DNA from 2 places in the Bacillus sp. AFS017336 genome. Region 1 is predicted to be linked to the other one. Evidence: predicted binding sites of a transcription regulator. Region 1 holds the regulator's gene; the other holds the start of a gene.
The links. Region 1 encodes Rex, which represses fermentation and respiration genes when NADH is low (regulators of the CRP and FNR family bind a similar motif). Its sites were predicted from a motif close to TTGTGAAATATTTCACAA; they were not measured.

Region 1 (8,254 bases):
GTACCGCTTAGAAGGCAGTAATGAAGATTTAGGTTTTGATGAGTATTTTATGGGTGAAGGTGTTTGTGTTGTGGAATGGGCGCATTTAATTGAAGATTACTTACCAAATGAATTCTTAAAAATCATAATAACTCATGAAGAAAATGGTAGAATGATTACTTTTATTCCAAATGGAGCAAGGTATGAATTTATTTGTAAGGAGCTAATTAATAATGACCGTTTTAGCAATTGATACTTCTACAAATGTTATGGGGATTAGTCTAATTAAGGACCAATCTGTTATTGGAGAAACGATAACATTTATAAATAAAAATCATTCTGTCCGATTAATGCCAGCCATTAATACATTAATGGAAGAATGCAATATAAAACCTAAGGAACTATCTAAAATAGTTGTCGCAAAAGGACCAGGCTCATACACTGGAGTGCGCATTGGTGTAACAGTAGCAAAAACATTGGCCTTCACCTTAAATATTCCGATTATAGGTGTTTCAAGTCTGAAAGTACTAGCTGCGAATGGGCGATTTTTTAATGGGTTAGTTTGTCCTATTTTTGATGCAAGACGTAATTTATTATTTACTGGTCTTTATGATTTCAGAGGGGAACCTACTAATAGTGTTTTAGAGGACTGTAATATTGATCGCAGTTTATGGGTTGAAAAACTTAAATCATATAATGAACAAATTTTATTTATTGGTAATGATGTATCATTACATAAAGAATTTATTATAGAGCACTTAAAAGATCAGGCTGTTTTTGTAAATGCTAGTATGAATAATCAGAGACCAAGTGAACTGTTTACATGTAGTTTAGAAGAAAGTGAAGAATCGGTACACAATTTTTCACCAGAATATTTAAGATTATCAGAAGCAGAAGCTAATTGGCTAGCTAGCCAAGAAAAGTAGGAGGATATTATGATCTCATCGGTTGCTTTTCGGAAAATGAAAGAAGAAGATTTAGATCAAATAGTGGAAATTGAAAAAAAATCGTTCCCAACACCATGGACACATGATGCATTTTATAATGAATTATATTCAAATCAATTTGCCAATTATTTAGTTGCTGAAGTTGATGAGAAGATAATTGGATATTGTGGGTTATGGGTAGTCATTGACGAGGGACATATTACAAATATAGCTATTTTACCGGACTATAGAGGGAAGAGTCTAGGTGAAAAGTTACTTCGAGCAGTAATGGAAACTGCTAAAAACCTTGGAGCAGAAACTTTAACATTAGAAGTAAGGGTATCGAATCATGTAGCAATGGGACTGTATCGTAAGCTAGGATTCCAAGACGGTGGGATTCGAAAAAGCTATTATACAGATAATTTTGAGGATGCATTAGTGATGTGGGTGAATTTGAAATGATGAATGAAAATTGTTTAATACTAGCTATAGAGACAAGTTGTGATGAAACCTCAGCAGCTATTATTAAAAATGGTAATGAAATTCTAAGTAATGTAGTAGCAACACAGATCGATATACACAAACGTTTTGGTGGAGTAGTACCTGAAGTCGCTTCAAGATTACATGTTGAGCAAATAACGGTGGTAATTGAAGAAGCGATGGAGCAAGCACAGATTAACTATGAGGATTTAGCTGCCATTGCTGTTACAGAGGGTCCAGGACTAGTAGGTGCATTACTAATTGGAGTAAATGCTGCAAAAGCAATTGCCTTTGCTCATGGATTACCTCTAATAGGTGTTCACCACATTGCAGGTCATATATATGCCAATCAACTAGTACAGCCTTTACAATATCCACTATTAGCTTTAGTAGTTTCTGGTGGGCATACAGAGCTTGTTTATATGAAGGAAGATGGCGTTTTTGAAGTAATAGGAGAAACACGAGACGACGCGGCAGGTGAGGCCTATGATAAGGTTGCTAGAACGCTTAAATTGCCTTATCCAGGTGGTCCACACATCGATCGTCTAGCACAAGAAGGAACGGCAAATATTCCATTTCCTAGAGCTTGGTTAGAAGAAGGTAGTTATGATTTTAGCTTTAGTGGTTTAAAGTCAGCAGTTATTAATTATATGCACAATGCTGAACAAAGAGGTGAGGAAGTGTCGCCAGCTAATGTAGCTGCCAGCTTCCAAGCAAGTGTAATTGAAGTAATTGTTTCAAAAACGATTAAAGCTGCAAAAGAATATGATGTGAAACAAGTTTTATTAGCAGGTGGAGTAGCAGCTAATAAAGGATTAAGAGCTTCATTACAAAATGAGATGAATGACTTAAATGATATAGAATTAATTATACCGCCATTATCACTTTGTACAGATAATGCAGCGATGATCGGTGCAGCTGCTTTTATCAGATTGAAGCAAGGGAAACTAGGTAATTTGGCACTAAACGGTAACCCTGGCTTAGATTTAGAGAATATGTAAAAAGTACTTATTCACAATTTTTTTAATAAAATGTGGATAAGTACTTTTTCTTTGTTAAAAACTTATTAAACCTTGTGCACAAAAATGTGTATAACATTGCTGTTTTTCTGTGGATAATGTGTATAAACCTGTGTAAAAGCTAAAATATAGCAAAAGTTATGTGGATAAAAATGTAGATAAGAAAAAACGGATAGCAATCAGCATATCCGTTTAATCATTACTCTTGTAAGTTTTCCCATTCTTCCATTAGGTCTATTAACTTAGCTTCTAAATCATTTTTCTTACTTGTTAATTCGTGTACTAATTGAAAGTCTCCGTAAACTTCTGGTTTGCATAGTTCTAGTTCGATTGTTTCTATATCAAGCTCAAATTGCGAGATATTGCTTTCGATCTCCTCAATACGACGCTGAGTTTGACGAAGTTTTTTCTTTAATTCTTTGTCTTGTTGATAATCAGAAACTGGTTGAGATGATTGTTTAACTTGTGTTAACATAACTTCTTTTTCAGCTTGTTCTTTCTCATATGCTTCGTTTTTCTTAAATTGGTAATAGTCATAATCACCTAGATAAATTGATAATCCTTCTTTTGCTAGTTCGAAAGTTTTTGTGGATAATCTGTTCATAAAATAACGATCATGTGATACAAACAAAATAGTCCCAGGATAATCTAATAAAGCATTTTCTAAAACTTCTTTACTATCTAAATCCAAATGGTTGGTAGGCTCATCAAGAATTAGAAAATTAGCTTTTTTCATCATAAGTTTTGCTAATGCTAATCTTGCTTTTTCTCCACCGCTTAAAGAGGTAACGATTTTAGTCACATCATCGCCAGAAAATAAAAAATTCCCTAATATTGTTCGAATCTCTTGTTCAGGCTTTAATGGATAATCATCCCAAAGTTCATCTAATACTCTTTTGTTAGATGTAAGCTTAGCTTGCTCCTGGTCATAATAACCGACCGAAACATTTGCACCAAAATCAATTGTTCCTTGTAATTTATTTAAATCACCAATAATCGTCTTAAGTAATGTCGACTTTCCAACACCGTTTGGACCGACTAGTGCAACACTATCTCCTCGGTTCAATACAAACTTCATTGTTTGATCAATTGTAGGGATGCGGTTATATCCAATAAATAAATCTTGTATTGAAAGGACGTCATTTCCACTTTGTTTTTCAATTGCAAATGAAAAATTAGCTGAAGAATCTTCTCCAAGTGGCTTGTCTAATCGAACCATTCTGTCGAGCTGTTTTCTACGACTTTGTGCTCTTTTTGTAGTTGAGGCACGTGCAATATTACGTTGTACAAAATCTTCAAGCTTAGAGATTTCTTCTTGTTGTTTTTCGAACTGTTTAAGCTCTTGCTCATATTGAGCAGCTTTTAAATCAAGATATTTACTATAGTTCCCAACAAAACGTTGATGCCTACGATTAGATATTTCATAAACAATATTTACAACTTGATCAAGGAAATATCGATCGTGGGATACAATTAATACCGCACCAGGATAAGATTGTAAATAACGCTCTAACCAACTAAGTGTATCAATATCCAAGTGATTTGTAGGCTCATCCAGTATTAATAGATCAGGCTTTGTTAATAATAGTTTACCTAAAGCAAGTCTTGTTTTTTGCCCACCGCTTAACGAAGAAATTTTTGTTTCGTAATCTTCATTACTGAAACCTAAGCCGCTAATAATTGAACGAATATCTGCTTCAAACTGATAACCGCCGTTTTCTTTGAATGTATATTGAAGATGATCATATTCATTCATTATCTTGTCATAAACAGGCTGATTAGAATAGACTTCTTCTTGAGTCATTTTTACTTCTAATTTTCTCATATTTTCCTGCATCTCAACTAAATGATTAAAAACAGAATAATATTCTTCCCATATCGTTTGATCACTTTGTAATCCAGTATTTTGGGCTAGGTAGCCTACAGTAACGTCCTTAGGCTTATTTATCTCGCCTCCGTCGTAAGACAATTCACCAGCTATTATTTTGAGTAATGTAGATTTTCCTGCGCCATTACGACCAACAATCGCAACTCGATCATTCGTTTGAACTTCTAATTTTATATTTGAAAGAATAATGTCACTACCAAAATACTTTGAGACATTATTTACTTGTAAAAGAATCATGGATAACACCTCATTGCAAAATTTTTTATCTGAGTAACTGTAGACTGTCAAAATTCTTAAATATAGTGTATATTTTACATTAGAACAAGTACTTTATTACTAAAGTAAAGCTAAATTACACACCATAGTAAAAAGAATTACAGTAAGTGGGGGATTAAAAAATGGACTCGGAACAAATTAAAATTCCACAAGCTACTGCTAAACGTCTACCTTTATATTACCGTTTTATAAAGAATTTGTCTTTATCAGGTAAACAAAGAGTTTCTTCAGCAGAGTTAAGTGAAGCAGTAAAGGTAGATTCCGCTACGATTAGAAGAGATTTTTCTTATTTTGGAGCACTTGGAAAAAAAGGATATGGATATAACGTAAATTACTTATTAACTTTTTTCTCGAAAGCGCTTAACCAACATGAAGTGATGAAAGTTGCATTAATTGGTGTAGGTAATTTAGGGACTGCATTCTTACACTATAATTTTATAAAAAATAATAATACTAAAATTGAAATGGCATTTGATATTGATCCAAATAAGATTGGAACTGAAATTGGTGGAGTACCTGTCTATAATTTAGATAATTTAGAAGACGTAATGAATGATGATATTCAAATCGTTATTTTAACTGTACCTGCACCTGTAGCTCAATCAATAGCAGATCGATTAAATGGAAAAAATATAAGAGGAATCTTAAATTTTACTCCTGCTCGAATTAGTGTACCAGAACATATTCGTATTCATCATATAGACCTAGCGGTTGAACTACAAACATTGGCATATTTTTTACAACAATAAAATTAGATTAATTTAAAAACCCCCAAAATATTGGGGGTTTCTTTAATGTAAATTTAACTGCTGAAAAACTACAAATGTGTTCATTAACATATGTGTTAAAATTGGAACGATAATTGAATTTGTACGTTTGTATAAATAACAAAATACGAAACCAATTAGGAAGTAAGATAAAAAGAATGGTAAGTCGCCATGCATAAACGAAAATATTGCTGAACTAATCCCAGCAGAAATAATAAATGGTAAGCGATTATAAAGCCTTTTGAAAATGATTCGGCGGAAAATTATCTCTTCTAATATCGGTGCTACTAGACTTGGTATGATAATAAATGCAGGATTCAGTTTAGCAATATTTAAGATATTTTGAGTATTTTCAGAGCCTGTATGTAAATTGAATACATAAATTAAAATGATATTACACACAATTTGAGTTGCCATCGTAATGAAGTAACCTAAAATTACCCAATTTAATATTGTACGATAGTTATGCTTAAAATTCTTAATTCCTTCAAAAATGGGCTTATGTAATAAAATCAGTATAATAATTAAACCAGTTATGAAGCTAATACAACTCCATAAGGCCACCGCTTCAAGGGAAGCAGTCTTCTTTTCCACTCCAGCGTATAAATTACTATTTAATAAATAGGGAACCCCAAATGCCGCCGAATATTGAATAACAGCATAAGTTAAGATAATCAATAAATCTCTAGTTTTCAATAAGATAGCTCCTTTGTGTTGATATTTTTCATAACCCAAAGGTTGATAACAACATGTACATTATTTTACTCGTTTCTTTAGTTTCTTAAAAGAAATTTTCGTTTTTTATTTTACATTTAATTGTAAAGATAAAACTGATTATATTTCGACAAGAAAAGTGCCTGCTTCAGACTTGCAAAATTTTTTGATATTATTTAAACTAATAATTGTGTTAGCACTCAATATTAATGAGTGCTAAAAAATAATGATTTGATTATTGAGGAGGTATTACACATGTTAAAGCCATTAGGTGATCGTGTTGTAATTGAGCTTGTTGAGTCTGAAGAAAAAACTGCTAGCGGTATCGTGTTACCAGGTAGTGCACAAGAAAAGCCACAAGAAGGCAAAGTTGTTGCAGTAGGTACTGGACGTGTACTTGAAAATGGTGAGCGCATTGCTTTAGAAGTATCTGTAGGTGACCGCATTATCTTCTCTAAATACTCAGGTACAGAAGTTAAGTACGGTGGTACTGAATACCTAGTACTTCGCGAAAACGATATTCTTGCAATCATAGGTTAATAAAATAAAATACTTAAATTAAAAAATAAATTTTTTATATTATAAGGAGGTCATTTCAATGGCTAAGGACATTAGATTTGGTGAAGAAGCTCGTCGCGCAATGTTACGTGGTGTAGACGCTTTAGCTGATGCTGTAAAAGTAACATTAGGACCAAAAGGACGTAACGTAGTTCTTGAGAAAAAATTCGGTTCTCCATTAATTACAAATGACGGTGTTACAATCGCAAAAGAAATCGAATTAGAAGATGCATTCGAAAACATGGGTGCAAAATTAGTTGCAGAAGTTGCTAGCAAAACGAACGAGATTGCTGGGGACGGTACAACTACTGCGACAGTTTTAGCGCAAGCTATGATTCGTGAAGGTCTTAAAAACGTAACTGCTGGTGCAAACCCAATGGGTATCCGTAAAGGTATCGAAAAAGCAGTTGCTGTAGCAATTGAAGAATTAAAAACAATCTCTAAACCAATTGAAGGTAAAGAGTCAATCGCACAGGTTGCTGCAATTTCTTCAGCAGATCCAGAAGTAGGACAATTAATCGCTGAAGCAATGGAGCGCGTAGGTAACGACGGTGTTATTACACTTGAAGAATCTAAAGGCTTCACAACTGAATTAGAAGTAGTAGAAGGTATGCAATTTGACCGTGGATACTCTTCACCATACATGGTTACAAATTCAGAGAAAATGGTTGCTGAATTAGAAAATCCATATATCTTAATTACAGATAAAAAAGTAACAAATATTCAAGAAATCTTACCGGTACTTGAGCAAGTTGTTCAACAAGGTAAGCCACTATTAATCATTGCTGAAGATGTTGAAGGTGAAGCACAAGCAACAATCATCGTAAACAAATTACGTGGTACTTTCAACGCAGTTACTGTTAAAGCTCCTGGCTTTGGTGACCGTCGTAAAGCAATGTTAGAAGACATCGCAATCTTAACTGGCGGTGAAGTGATTACAGAAGAATTAGGATTAGATCTTAAAACAACTAACATCACTCAATTAGGTCGCGCTTCAAAAGTTGTAGTAACAAAAGAAAACACTACAATCGTTGAAGGTGCTGGTGAAACAGCATCGATCCAACAACGTATCGGTGTAATCCGTGCTCAATTAGAAGAAACAACTTCTGAATTCGATCGCGAAAAATTACAAGAGCGTTTAGCTAAATTAGCTGGCGGTGTAGCAGTAATCAAAGTTGGTGCTGCAACTGAAACTGAATTAAAAGAACGTAAATTACGTATTGAAGATGCATTAAACTCTACGCGTGCTGCAGTTGAAGAAGGTATTGTAGCTGGTGGTGGTACTGCATTAATGAGCGTATACAATAAAGTAGCTGCAATTGAAGCAGAAGGTGACATAGCGACTGGTATCAACATCGTATTACGTGCACTTGAATCTCCAGTTCGTCAAATCGCTACAAATGCTGGTTTAGAAGGATCTGTAATCATTGAAAAATTAAAAGGTGCGGAAGTAGGCGTTGGTTTCAATGCTGCTAACGGACAATGGGTAAACATGATTGAAGAAGGAATCGTTGACCCAACTAAAGTTACTCGTTCTGCACTTCAAAACGCAGCATCTGTTTCAGCTATGTTCTTAACAACTGAAGCAGTAGTAGCTGACATCCCTGAGAAAAACGCTCCAGCAATGCCTGACATGGGTATGGGCGG
Region 2 (14,047 bases), on a different contig from region 1:
TTCTTGGAATTTTGATTGATAAAGCGGCAGAATAATTAATTTTGTACCTGATAACCTTATTTCTAAATTAACAGTCATAGGTGAAATTGGGAGATATTCTGATGCATTTCTATATGGTACATTTGAAAAAACAACGTCTCCTTCCCCAGCTTTTACAGCAAAATCAAGATTAGTTGAACTAGGAGATAAGTTAATAAAACGAATTTTAGCTTCTCCTAAAGATAATGAAAGATCATCAGTATAAGAAAAAAGTGAAATCTTCTCTACGTTAGCACCAATTGCAATTGTATAATTTTGCTCATCAAGTAACGATATTTCTTCAGAATGTATCGGGTTGGATAAATCCCCAGATTTGAAAATGTCAATTTGGTGTACTCCAGAAGAAATGGTTAAATAATGAGTCGAGTTTTTAAATGATAAATTAGAAATTAATGGTTTTTTATTAATAAAAATATCAATGCTAATGTTGTTAGGAATTACATTTAATAGTCTAATAAAGGATAAATTTTGTTTTTTTATCGCCTGTTTTTCATGACTTAATGGTGCATTATTTATAATTAATCTTTCAAACGAATCAAACTGCTGATATTTGATATGGTAAAAATCATCATTGTTATTTGAATAGGATGAAAAGTGATTAACTATATTTGGTTTCAAACGATCCATATGCGCTACTTTCTTCAAATTGCACACCTCCTATATGTATCATTCAACCGTCCCACTTAAACTAATATTCAATAAATAGATAATTATGAGTTATTTTCTGTTTAACACTTTAAGCAAAAGATTGTAACGAGTAGTACCTAATGATTTTTGAGGGAAATTAAAATGAATTGGTGGGTAACGTATGGCGCAATCGAACAGCCAATTCGTTTTCTTTTCTTCAAATGATATTGAGGGGAATAGTAAGTTCTTTGAAAATAGGTAACAGGAAGCAATTCTTTTGATAGAAGAATATAAGGCTTTGATAAAATTAGCAAAATTGATATAAATAATATACTAACTTAAAAAAGGTATAGGAGAAAATTATGGCTTTAAGTGCAACTGTAAATTATAAAGATAAAACTGTTAAAAGCTTTGTAATAGAAGAACATCTTCATGATGAAATATTTGAAAAAAATACAGTGTGGAAATCCTATAAACAACTTTCAAAGATAAGTGATTATTATCTTTATGGATTGAAAATGAATAAAAAAGATTTTTTTCAATTTATTGAAGAGTGGGAGGAATATTCAAAATGGATCCAAACTACTTATCAGATAGAATATGAAAAAATATTGATTGATCTGAGAAAAATATATACTTTCAATGAGGTAACTTATGTAAAATTTATAGGTGATTGATTAGGTTAATAAAACTAATTGGTTAAAAAAGAAATTATGCCTATGTAACTAAAACATTGTTAGTTCGATAACATTTTGGAGCTCTAATCAGCTCTTTTTTTATTTGAAAAAATGGTAGTTTAGTACCATAAGGATTGTTTAATTTTATATGAAAAAATGTGAGATTCCCCCAAATTATACAAGACGTTAAGTTGATATAATTAACTTAAAAATATTTGTAGGTGGTGTAAATATGAAGAAATTTATATGGTTACTACTTTGTATTTTTGTATTTTCATTATTATCTGGATGCAATTCGGATAACAAGAGTTTTTCAGAGTTGTATCACGGAAATTTAAATGAAATCAGCAAAATTAAAATTACTAACGGTCAGAACGGAGGAAACACAGTAATAACGGAACAGAAGGCAATTGATAATTTTATTAGTGATATTAAAGATATTAAAGTTGCCCAAAATAAAAATACTGATGTAAAGGGATGGGTATACAGTGTTACATTGTATAATCAAGACAAAAAGTTAAAGAGTTTCACAACAAGCGAAATAGAAGGAAAGACAAAAAAAGATGATGCAACATTAGTTATAGCAATTGAAAAATTATTGAATCTTAAGTAAATTTTATTCAACTAATGCAATGCCTTAGTTGAAAAAGGATTGTCTGAAACTACATAAAAAAAGGTGGAATTCCTCCAAACTATAGAACTCTCTTATGTAAAATAAGAAAAGCTTTTTGTCCTGTATCTTTCATTATCTTGGTTATATGAAACACTACACATTATCGATTTAAACAATAATAAGGAACTCGATAATGGCTTGATTTGGTCAATTTTTAATGGAAATAAAAATCTTGATAAAGAATAAAAATATTAAAAAAATATTGACTTTTTCATATTTATGTATAGAATAATTATTAATAAAATGTTTCAGAGATGTGACAACAAAACGACTGTGAAAGGACGAGTAGTAGTAGGACGTAGACAAAGCGAGTCAGGGGTGGTGTGAGCCTGATACGAAGCCTATTATGAAGAACCTCCTGGAGTCGCTGACCGAAATCCTTTAGAGGAAAGTAGACTTAGCCGTGATCTTCGACGTTACAAGAAGAGCAGTATCGAGATCTCTCTAATCTCCGTACTGAATAAGTGAGCAACCTCTGTTGCTAATTTGGGTGGTACCGCGGAACCAAAGCCTTTCGTCCCAGTTTTTTTGGGAAAGAAGGGCTTTTTTTGTTGGCTTTTTTCTATAACATCCAAACATTTTAGGGGGAAATAAGCATGTATCAATCATTAATGACAGTAAGAGAGACTCAAATCGCAATTAAGGAAGTTAAGACATTTTTTGAGGATCAATTAGCAAAACGTCTTGGAATGTTCCGTGTATCTGCACCATTATTCGTAACGAAAAAATCAGGTTTAAACGATCACTTAAACGGTGTAGAACGCCCAATTGAATTTGATATGCTTCATTCAGGAGAAGAGTTAGAAATTGTTCATTCACTAGCGAAATGGAAACGATTTGCACTGCATGAATACGGTTACGAAGCTGGTGAAGGTATCTATACAAACATGAACGCGATTCGACGTGATGAGGAACTTGATGCTACGCATTCAATTTACGTTGACCAATGGGATTGGGAAAAAATTATTCAAAAAGAATGGCGAACAGTAGATTATTTACAAGAAACTGTACAGACAATTTATGGAATCTTTAAAGAATTGGAAAATCATTTGTTTGAAAAATATCCGTATCTTGGGAAGTATTTACCAGAAGAGATCGTATTTATTACATCCCAGGAGTTAGAAGATAAATATCCAGAGTTAACACCAAAAGATCGTGAGCATGCGATTGCAAAAGAGCACGGAGCAGTCTTTATTATTGGAATCGGCGATGTACTTCGTTCTGGTGAAAAACATGATGGACGCGCAGCTGACTATGATGACTGGAAATTAAATGGTGATATCTTATTCTGGCATCCAGTATTGCAATCTTCATTTGAATTATCATCAATGGGTATTCGTGTTGATAGTGAATCACTTGATGAGCAGCTAACAAAGACAGGTGAAGATTTCAAACGCGAGTATAATTTTCATAAAGGCATTTTAGAAGATGTGCTTCCACTAACAATTGGTGGTGGTATTGGGCAATCAAGAATGTGCATGTACTTCTTACGTAAAGCACATATTGGTGAAGTTCAATCTTCTGTATGGCCTGATGAAATGCGAGAAGCATGTAAGAAGGAAAACATTCATTTGTTTTAAGACAAATTAGCAATAAATAAAAGCATGCCTCTATATCTTTTGTTTATACATATTCATTAGAGAATTGAAATTTAATAACATGTAGACTGTTTCGGCAGTCTATTTTTTTTATGTTAAATGACAAATCATTATACGCTTTTAAACTATAGTCTGCTTTATATATGTGGTTTAGAAATATTTTGATTTTTTTTCTTGACTTGAAATCCATTTCATAATTTAGATTGAAAATAAGTTAAATTTCAACAAAGGGGGAAGAAAGATGATTAGAAAAGTTAATCTTCACCAGGACGAATTTGTACTATCTACTATTACAGGTTTAGTAGAAATTTTTGATGGGATGCAAAATATCTACTATGGAGACTTGTTTTTAACAAATAAAAGATTATTTATAGAAAGCAATAAACTTATAAATTTTGAAAAGTCTTTTTGGTTTGAAGGAGAGATGGACACTATTAAAAATTCTACCCTTATTGTAGGGGAACACAGAATTGAGGTAAGATGGGCGTACAATGGAAATCTAATTTACTTTATAAAAGCTTTTCAGAAGTTAAAAGAAAATGCGTAGTATTCTTCATCAGAGGTTGTTGTGGGAGGTAAGTGATGGCAAATATTAACGATATTGCAAAATTAGCAGGTGTATCCGTCTCTACTGTTTCTAGAGTGCTTAACAATTATAAGTATGTTGCTAGTGATAAAAGAGAAGCTGTCCTTAAAGTTATTGAAGAAATGAATTATACACCAAATAAAAATGCGATTGATTTAATTCGAGGAGAAACAAGAACAATCGGTGTGATTCTCCCATATAACAATAACCCGGCATTCGATCAAATCCTGAACGGGATCTTGAATAAAGCATTAGAAAATGATTTTTTGATTACAGTACTTCCTTCAAATTATAGTAAAGAAAAAGAAGTGGAATATCTGCAAAAATTAAAAAGTAAGCTGTATGATGGGATCATTATTGCTTCAAGAGCAAATGATTGGGAGACGATCATTCCTTTTAGCGAATATGGAACAATCGTAGCTTGTGAATATACACAGCACAAGGAAATTGGCTGTTCCTATATGGACCGTTATTCTTCTTATCTAGATGCCTTTCAATTATTAAAAAATAAAGGCCATTATAAGGTAGCTTTCACAACAGCTAGGCTAAAGAGCAATAGTACAAATCAAATGATTGAAGCTTATACTGAGATTTTTGGTGAGCTTCAACCTAAATATCATATATCTGATTGTCATTCCTTAGAAGATGGTTACATGGCAGCAAAGAAATTCCTGCAATTGTCGAAAAGACCAACTGCAATCTATGCGAATGGCGATGAAGTGGCTGGTGGTATGTTTTTATTTGCTAAGTCTCAACAATTGAAAATCCCAAGTGATTTAGCGATCATTGGTCAAGAAAATCAACCAATTGGAATCGGTATGGGAATATCTACAGTGGATCACCAATTAATGAAAGTTGGTGCACAGGCTTGTGACTTAGTAATAAATAAGTCTACAGAAAAAGTAAAAATACCGTATCGCATTGTGGAAAGAGATTCTGTTTAAATCACATTTTTGGTGGTATTAACAAAGAGAATATTTATAACATAGATAAAAAATTAGTTTAAAGTGGGGAAAGAAAATGAGTAAAAAATTTATAGTTTTTGACATTGATGGAACGTTACTCACGACAGAAATGAAGTTTTTAGATAGTACAAAAGAAGCATTAATTTCTCTTAAAGAAAAAGGACATGAGATCGGGATTGCGACAGGAAGGGACTATACTTCAGCAATAGCAATCGTTGATGAGCTTGAAATTGATACTTATGTTTTATGTAATGGATCAATTGGATATGTCCGACATGAGTTGGCGCATGAGGAAAACTTTACAAAGCAATCTATTATGCAATTAATTAAAATTGCAACGGAAAACAATGATCAGATTGTATTCCAAACAGCGAGCGGATTAAAAAGACATTTCGAGCTACCAGGAGATTCGTTAACGAATGCCTACGATAGTCTAGGATTGACCATTCCGGAGTTTGATGATCTGTATTGGGAACAAAATTCAATTATTCAAGCGATGCTTTTTTGCAAGCCTGAAGATCTTCCAAAATATGATATCAATGAATTCAGATATGTTAGTTGGCATAAATTTGGCTCTGATGTCATTCCGAAAGAAGGATCAAAAGCAAAAACCATTTTAAAAATCGCAGAAGAAAATGGATTTAAGCAGGAGGATATCATCTTTTTCGGAGATGGAATGAACGACATTGAACTGATGGAACACTCAGGAGTTGGGGTTGCAATGGGAAATGCCGAAACAGAAGTAAAAGAAAAAGCCAATTTAGTCACAGATAGTTGCGATGAGCATGGAATTTACAATGCACTTAAGAAAATGTTATTAATATAATTATATAGAAAAAGTCAACTAATGGATGTATGAGTTAAATAACTTCCTCGACTAAAAAACTGCAAAAATAAATAGGATTGTCTAATTTGACAATCCTGTTTTTCAACACCTATTATAATAATCCTAAAATAATTTATTAACGTCAAATCTTGTTTCCTCTTTAACACACCCTACTGATACTAAATCATATACTGTATTTTCTTTAAATTTAGTTTTATTCGTTGAAACGAGACAAATTGTTTATTATTAACTTGGAACATAAACACCTTTTTTTTCCCCTTTTTCAAACTCCATTCCTTCTATGAACACCAACCTTTATTCCCATTTATAATATAATTCATTAGAAAGAAAATTGAGAATTATTTTATATTTAAAACTCTTAAAATAGTTATTGCATATTATACTCAAAATTTAATAGAATACTTTTAATATAGTTTTTTACAACTAAATATAAGCTAATTAAGTTCAGTCACTTTTATTTTATAGTGATTCTTAATACGCTCGTATAATTTTGGAAATAAACGGTCCAAGAGTTTCTACCAAACTGCCGCATAGTTTGACTACGAGAGATATGACATAACATAATCTCTCCTATTTTTAGGAGGAATAAGCAAATGAACTTACATGAAATGAAAACATCCACAAAGGCTGAAAAAGCTGACTTTTTAATAAAAAATGGAAAAATAATTAATGTATTTACGAAAGAAATAATAGAGGATTCAATTGCTGTAACTAATGGGATCATTGTTGGAATCGGTGAGTATGAAGCGAATGTAGTAATAGATGCAGATGGTAAATATATTTCACCAGGCTTCATTGATTCGCATGTTCATATCGAGTCCTCTATGGTTTTACCTAGTGAATATGCAAAAACAGTCCTACCACATGGAGTTACGACTGTCATAACAGATCCGCATGAGATTGCAAATGTTGCTGGGGTTAATGGGATTAAAATGATGTTAGATGCTTCGGAAAATATTCCATTAGATGTTCGGGTGATGCTACCGTCTTGTGTTCCTGCAACTTCGTTAGAGCGAGGGGGAGCGGTACTTTATGCAGAGCATTTAGAGCCATTTATGAGTCATCCAAGAGTGTTAGGTTTAGCAGAAGTAATGGATTATCCTTCTGTTATGGCGATGGAAAAACAGATGATGGATAAATTAAATTTAGCACATAAGTATCAAAAGCCTATAGATGGCCATTTAGCAGGACTAACTAAAAATGAAATTAACGCATATTCCTATGCTGGTATTTCAACAGATCATGAATGTACAAATGTTCAAGAAGTACTTGAAAGACTTAGAGTAGGGATGTATGTTGCATTTAGAGAAGGTTCCGCTGCAAGAAATCTAAAGGATTTGTTACCTGCAGTAAATGAAAGAAATGCTGGGCGTATTATGTATTGTACTGATGATAAACATTTAGACGATATCATGAAAGAGGGTTCGATTGATTTTTGTATTCGAACAGCAATCGAATATGGGATTCATCCAGTAACTGCTTATTCAATGGCGACTTTAAATCCAGCTACTTGCTATGGTTTAAAACAAAAAGGTGCAATAGCTCCTGGATATGAAGCAAACTTTGTATTTTTAAGTGATTTAGAATTAGTAGAAATTACTGATGTATGGTGTAAAAATGAATTTATCGTAAGAAATAGACAAAATATCAATTTTATTAAAAATGAAGAGTCAAAATTGATTGAATCTAAATTAAGCTTAGGTGATATAAAGATTGAAGATTTTGAGTTGAAAACAGACTCACAAACGTTCGCTAACATTATTGAAATTAATCCGAATAGTATCGTTACAAATCATATAATTGATAAAATCACGATTGAAAATAATTCATTCAAGCCAAGTGCAAAAGAAAATTTATGTAAAATAGCAGTAATCGATCGCTATCATTCAGAAAAAGAACTTGGTTTAGGAATTGTTAAAGGCCTAAATTTAATTGATGGAGCGATCGCAACGACCGTTGCTCATGATTCTCACCAATTAATAGTTGCCGGCATGAATGATGAGGATATGTATGTAGCGATTAAGACAATTGAAGAAATGAACGGTGGAATTGTCGTCGTATCTTCGGGAAAAGTAATCGTTAAATTACCATTGCCAATTGGAGGATTAATGAGTAATCAGTCTGCAGAAGAAGTAGAAGCAGGTTTACATCAAATTGAGAATTCATTGTTAAAAATCAGACCTAACAATACATTTAATGCTTTCTTAACTTTATCTTTCCTTGCATTGCCAGTTATACCTAGTATAAAAATTACGACTAAAGGTTTATTTAATGTAAATGAATTTAAATTTATTCCTGTTTTGGTAAATGAGTAAAATAGAATACTGTACTAAATGAGACTCCGAGAATTGGGGTCTTTTTGAAGTTTAAACAGTTTGAAGGTCACATTACCTAAAATTAAATTTGAATTTTTAAATAGAATTGATGAAATTCTTATACAATAGTAAATGAGAAACATTCGATATACAATCAGGTTAAAATGGATTGAGGAGAAGAATGCATGTCAGAAGTGATTTTTAACCATTTAAGAAATGTTCCACTCTTTAAAGGCCTTACAGATGATGAGCTTCAATCTATTGTGGACATTTCATATACAAGAGAATATATTGCAAAATCATTTGTCTTTATGCAGGGAGAAAGTCTAGACAGAGTATTTTTTATCCATTCCGGTAAAATAAAAATACATATAAATGATCAGTCAGGGAAAGAGCAAATTGTTTCGATTCCACAAGCTGGGGAAATGTTTCCTCATGTTGGTTTATTTCTTAAAGGTACTTTTCCTGCACATGCTGAAGTTATTAAAGCTGCCAAATTAATTGTTTTACCAATTGCAGATTTTGAGCTAATTCTAATTAAACATCCTGAATTATGCATTAAATTATTTAAGTTTCTTAGCGAAAAGATTGTTGATTTACAAGCTAGGTTAGTTGAACAAACACTACATAATTCATACGATAAAATCACAATGTTATTAAGACGACTATGTAAGTCAAATGGAATACCATTAAATAGTAATCAATTTAAAATAACAACCCATTTTACCAATCGTGAGCTTGCAAATATGATTGGTACATCAAGAGAAACGGTTAATCGAACAATCAATCAATTAAGAAAAAAAGAAGTAATTAGCATGGATTCTGAAGGTTTTTTTATCATAAATATAGACAAACTCGAAAATGAGCTTTATTAAGAATAAAAAAAAGGCATATGAAGTTAAATTTCATATGCCTTTATAAGTTTTCACATATTTTTAAACCCGTAATATTTGATTAATCTCTTTCGATTACTCGATTAAATAAGATATTATTTTCTAAATGGATATGTTGGAACGTATCAGCCTCAAGAGCCTCAAGTCTTTGATAGACAAGACGATAAGTTCCACAAGCGTCAACTGGAGGTGTAAAGTCATTCGTAATTTCACGTAATTCCTTTAAGATATTACCAGCAGAGTTATGGTCACTTTCTAATTCTTCAACGATTTTATTTAGTTTATTACGATTTTCAGCAGTTGGATTTTGTTCATGCTCTAATATTAGCTTAAAGTCTACTGCTTCTTCTTTCCAAGTATGTTGTTCCAGTTCTGTTTTTAAGTCAAAAAATAATTTGTGTAAGCGTACTAAATGAGGATGAGATTGACCGTGAACTCGCATTACTTTCGTTACATAAGGGCTTAAAAGTGGTAATTCTTCGTTTAAAAAGTGATGATGTTTGTTCACAATATGAGTAATTAATTCTTTATTTGAAGCTTTATTATAATCAATATTTGCTTCGTTTATTTGTTTCGATTCATGATAAAGTGTATTTAATTTTGTTAAAATCTCTTCAACGTTCAAATTTTTTTCTTTAATCGCTTCAATTAGTGGTCTATTACCACCACAGCAAAAATCAATTCGATATGATTTAAAAAGGTCACTAGCCTTTGGAAATTCGGTAACAATCTTGCTAATTTTATCAAATTCATTAAATAGTTGATTCATAAAAAAGCCTCCATCATTTTTTTTCTAACTAGAAAAAGAATAACAATTTAATGAACAATTCTTTGTGATATATATCACAAGTTTTGGTTTTTTTATTAAAGTGAAAATATGAAAAAGTAAATAAATTATTTGTAGAGTTCTTTATTTTGAAGGTATACAGGGGGATTTTTTAAAAAATCTAGTTCAAAAGGGTATAAGTCATATTGTTAATTAGTTCACAAAATGGACAAAGGATAGGATTTCTTTACTTGGGTTAGTCACTAAAATCATAAAAAGCTGAGATATATTTGAACAGATTGAAAATGACTCAAGCAATTCTTGAGTCATTTTGATTTTTTTAGGGTTAATTCTATTCAAATCAACAAAATCTATAATGAAGAAATTTTTATATAAAGAACGAATGATAAAGACGAACTAAATGTGAAGAGTATGTATTACAATGCATAAGGAGAGATTGTGTTGAGTGATAAGATAGATTTTTCAGAAAAAATCCATATAGGTGAATTGATTGCAGTTTCAAACGTGTACGGATTAACTCCATATACCCTTCTTTTAGAACTTGAAAAAGGTACGATTGAAGTATTTCTTTCGATAAATGAATTTAACGGGAAATATAGTGATACGACAGATCTAGACTGGTGTCAATTAAATAACGGAAAGGTATTTTCTAAAAAAATGAATCACTAAAATTTAGTTTTATTAATATTAAAATTTCACATTGAAAACAACTCGATAAGTTAATAATCTAGCTAGTCAGGTAAATACCCTATCTAAAAGGTAGGGTTTGGATTAAACGTTTTTGACGACAACTTAAGTTCTTTTATTTAATACGATTTCGCCAAACATGGCTAATTGATCATTATTTAGACTTTCTTTATGAATTGTTGGCATGACAACGGATAGAAGGAAATTAACCTCATTATTTAATCGATGAATCTCTTCTAACAATTCAATTTGTATGCCTTTCATTTCACTTATTACCTCTAAAAACAAATCTTCTTTATTCTGATTTAATTCATTCAGCTTACTACTCATATCAAACACCTCCAATGACATTATTCGTTACATAATATTCAATATCCTTTTTGTATTAAGTATTTTTAACATTTCTATAAAGTAAAAAAACTCAGCCAATAATTTAATTTTGGCATGAGTGGGATTTTTCATTTTAAATAAGTAAAAATCGTTTTGCTTCTTAAGGATGTAGTATTCATTCTCCAATATTATCTTCAAACCATTCCTGCAGCTCTTTTAAAGAAGTAAAGGAAAAAATTTCTTCACCATTTTGTCCGTTATCAGTACCATTATTACCTCTTAAAGTAATTTGTCCTTCTTCTCCAGAAATTAAGATTGCATATGGATGGTTTAAATTGATAAATCTTGCATCTAAATCATTATCAATCCAATTTTTACTACTTAAAAATGCTTCATAATGATCCATATTGATTCCTCCTATCGATGATATTGTTCCAACTTATAAAAAAAATACGCAAGAATTTAAGTTTATAAAGCGTAAAAGATCCTTTTCCTAGTTCGCTTTTTTCGTATTGGGTCAATCGACAGCAAAGTATAATTAAAATTGCCAATAATTTCCGTATATAGAAGTTAAAAATAGAAAATTATAGAAAAGACAATGCTGCAAAAAAGGGGGGGCTTATTTGATTCGAAATAAACATAAATTGCTAAGAACGTTTAAGTCAAAAAAGAATGACGAAATAAATGTTCGACAAGATCCCCTATATGACAATTATGGTCAAAATATCGAAGCACTCGAATTAATTTTTGATAATTGCTCAGATGTAATTTTTCGTTCATTTTTACTATTCGGAAATACTAGGGCAACGATTATTTATATTGAAGGCCTAACAGATAAAGAAGGAATTGAAAATTTTGTTTTAGTGCCACTAATGGAAAAAGTAATAACCACAAAGCAATCAATAAATGATGTAATTGAGGATAAAATTCCAGTTTCTAAAGTGAATAAGGTCATTTCATTTCAGCAATGTATTGATTCAATTTCATCTGGCAATCCAATTCTTTTATCAGAAGGTGTAAAAGCTGGGTTTTCTTTAGGGCTTGCAAAGTGGGAAAAACGCTCAATAGAGGAGCCAACAGCTGAAGTTGGCATTAAAGGACCGCGAGAGGGATTTAATGAGTCGATAGAAATTAGTAAATCTCAATTACGTAGAATTATTAAAAGTCCTTCACTTAAAATGCTATCGCTGAAAATTGGGCGCTATACGAATACGACAATTGTTATTACCTACATAGAAGGTATTGCAGATCAAACGCTAATCGATGAAATCGTTAGCCGATTAACAGGTATTGAAGTAGATGGAATTTTGGAAAGTGAATACATTGAGGAATTGATTGAAGATAATCCTTTTTCGCCTTTTCCACAGATTTTGTCTACAGAACGTCCAGATGTAGTTTGCTCTAATTTACTTGAGGGAAGGGTAGGCATTTTAGTTGAAGGAACGCCATTTTGCTTAATTGCACCCATTTCATTTTTTTCATTGATTCAATCACATGAAGATTACTATCAACGATTTATCGTTAGTTCAGCGATTCGATGGTTACGCTATTTATTTCTTGGTATTTCACTTTTGCTTCCATCATTTTATGTTGCGATTATGACTTTTCATCAAGAAATGGTACCAACTAATTTGTTGCTAAGTATGGCAGCTTCTCGAGAACCAATTCCTTTTCCATCAATTGTAGAAGTATTGATTATGGAAGTTTCATTTGAAGCACTGCGGGAAGCAGGAGTTCGATTACCTAAACAAATAGGAGCGGCCGTAAGTATTGTAGGTGCTTTAGTAATTGGTCAAGCTGCTGTTCAGGCAGGTTTGGTTTCGTCACCAATGGTAATTGTAGTAGCGATTACTGGAATAGCTTCATTCATGTTGCCTCGTTATATTGCAGGGATTGCGATCCGTTTGCTCAGATTCCCGATGATTTTGCTTGCTGGTTCATTAGGGTTAGTTGGAATCATGTTAGGAATAATCCTGATCGTCATCCATTTATGTAGCTTACGTTCATTTGGTGTTCCATATTTATCTCCACTTGCTCCGCTTAAAACTGAAGAACTAAAGGATGTCTTATGGAGAGCACCATTTTGGATGATGGATACACGGCCTCATCTCACTGGAAAGACAAATTTAAACCGTCAAACCGACGGGCAATCACCAAAAAATGATAAATGAAATGGCCTTTAGTAAAAAATTTAAAGGAAAGACGAAAGGAGAATCAATTAATGAAACGTGTTCTCTATTTGTTATCCTTATGTGGATCGATTTTATTGTTAAGTGGTTGCTGGGATCGATTGGAAATAAATGATTTAGCCATTGTCACTGCAGTAGCCATAGATAGAATAGATGATAAAACGATTGAACTTTCAACTCAAGTAATTATTCCGAAAAATTTAAGTTCTGGTAATGGACAAGCTGGAGTAGGTCAACAAAGTTCATTAACTATTGTTAGATCTCAAAAAGGAAAAAATATTGCCGATGCAATCTCAAAACTGCAAACGAAATTACCGCGTAAAATATTTTGGGGGCAGTGTGAGGTATACATTTTTAGCGAAGAGTTAGCTAAAAAAGGGGTAAAAGAGCAAATGGATTTTTTACTTCGTCATCCTCAACCAAGGGAAAGAGCCTATTTATTCGTGAGTAAAATTGATCCAAAGAAAATACTCGAGTTGTCTACTCCCATAGAACGATATTCAGCCGAAACAATTATGGGACTATCCGATTTCCGATTTTCAATGCAAGTCAATTTGCAGTCTTTTGAAGCAATGTTAACAAGCCAAGCAAATGCAGCTGCTATTCCATTACTAGAAATACAGTCAGCACCAAAGAATGAGGACTCAGATCAATCCAATAGTCTACCAGCCATTATCGGTACGGCTGTTTTTAAAAAGGATAAAATGATTGGACAGATTTCGGAACGTGAAACAAGAGGAGTTCTATTATTAAGAAATGAACAGAAAGAATTTACTGTAACATTAAAATCTGTTGATATGAAAGGTAATGTGTCATTGTATCCCGTTTTGCTTC

Region 2: a site for Rex is predicted at 10,052-10,069, ahead of ric (iron-sulfur cluster repair di-iron protein). Genes of this name have one in related genera too.

The regions. Positions count from the first base shown of each region.
Region 1 is NZ_NUCO01000149.1:8,817-17,070, reverse strand. Features, by position in the region: gene tsaE (tRNA (adenosine(37)-N6)-threonylcarbamoyltransferase complex ATPase subunit type 1 TsaE) at 1-232, shown strand, start outside; gene tsaB (tRNA (adenosine(37)-N6)-threonylcarbamoyltransferase complex dimerization subunit type 1 TsaB) at 213-905, shown strand; gene rimI (ribosomal protein S18-alanine N-acetyltransferase) at 915-1,367, shown strand; gene tsaD (tRNA (adenosine(37)-N6)-threonylcarbamoyltransferase complex transferase subunit TsaD) at 1,367-2,386, shown strand; gene CN601_RS25195 (ABC-F family ATP-binding cassette domain-containing protein) at 2,604-4,529, opposite strand; gene CN601_RS25190 (redox-sensing transcriptional repressor Rex) at 4,691-5,317, shown strand; gene CN601_RS25185 (CPBP family intramembrane glutamic endopeptidase) at 5,360-6,031, opposite strand; gene groES (co-chaperone GroES) at 6,305-6,589, shown strand; gene groL (chaperonin GroEL) at 6,648-8,254, shown strand, end outside.
Region 2 is NZ_NUCO01000134.1:11,269-25,315, reverse strand. Features, by position in the region: gene CN601_RS22650 (DUF4397 domain-containing protein) at 1-684, opposite strand, end outside; gene CN601_RS22645 (hypothetical protein) at 1,029-1,343, shown strand; gene CN601_RS22640 (hypothetical protein) at 1,576-1,956, shown strand; T-box leader at 2,281-2,541, shown strand; gene asnA (aspartate--ammonia ligase) at 2,613-3,596, shown strand; gene CN601_RS22625 (hypothetical protein) at 3,856-4,161, shown strand; gene CN601_RS22620 (LacI family DNA-binding transcriptional regulator) at 4,197-5,144, shown strand; gene CN601_RS22615 (Cof-type HAD-IIB family hydrolase) at 5,221-5,991, shown strand; purine riboswitch at 6,473-6,574, shown strand; gene ade (adenine deaminase) at 6,606-8,327, shown strand; gene CN601_RS22605 (Crp/Fnr family transcriptional regulator) at 8,513-9,202, shown strand; gene ric (iron-sulfur cluster repair di-iron protein) at 9,282-9,989, opposite strand; gene CN601_RS22595 (hypothetical protein) at 10,449-10,676, shown strand; gene CN601_RS22590 (hypothetical protein) at 10,800-11,024, opposite strand; gene CN601_RS22585 (hypothetical protein) at 11,200-11,430, opposite strand; gene CN601_RS22580 (spore germination protein) at 11,648-13,195, shown strand; gene CN601_RS22575 (Ger(x)C family spore germination protein) at 13,246-14,047, shown strand, end outside.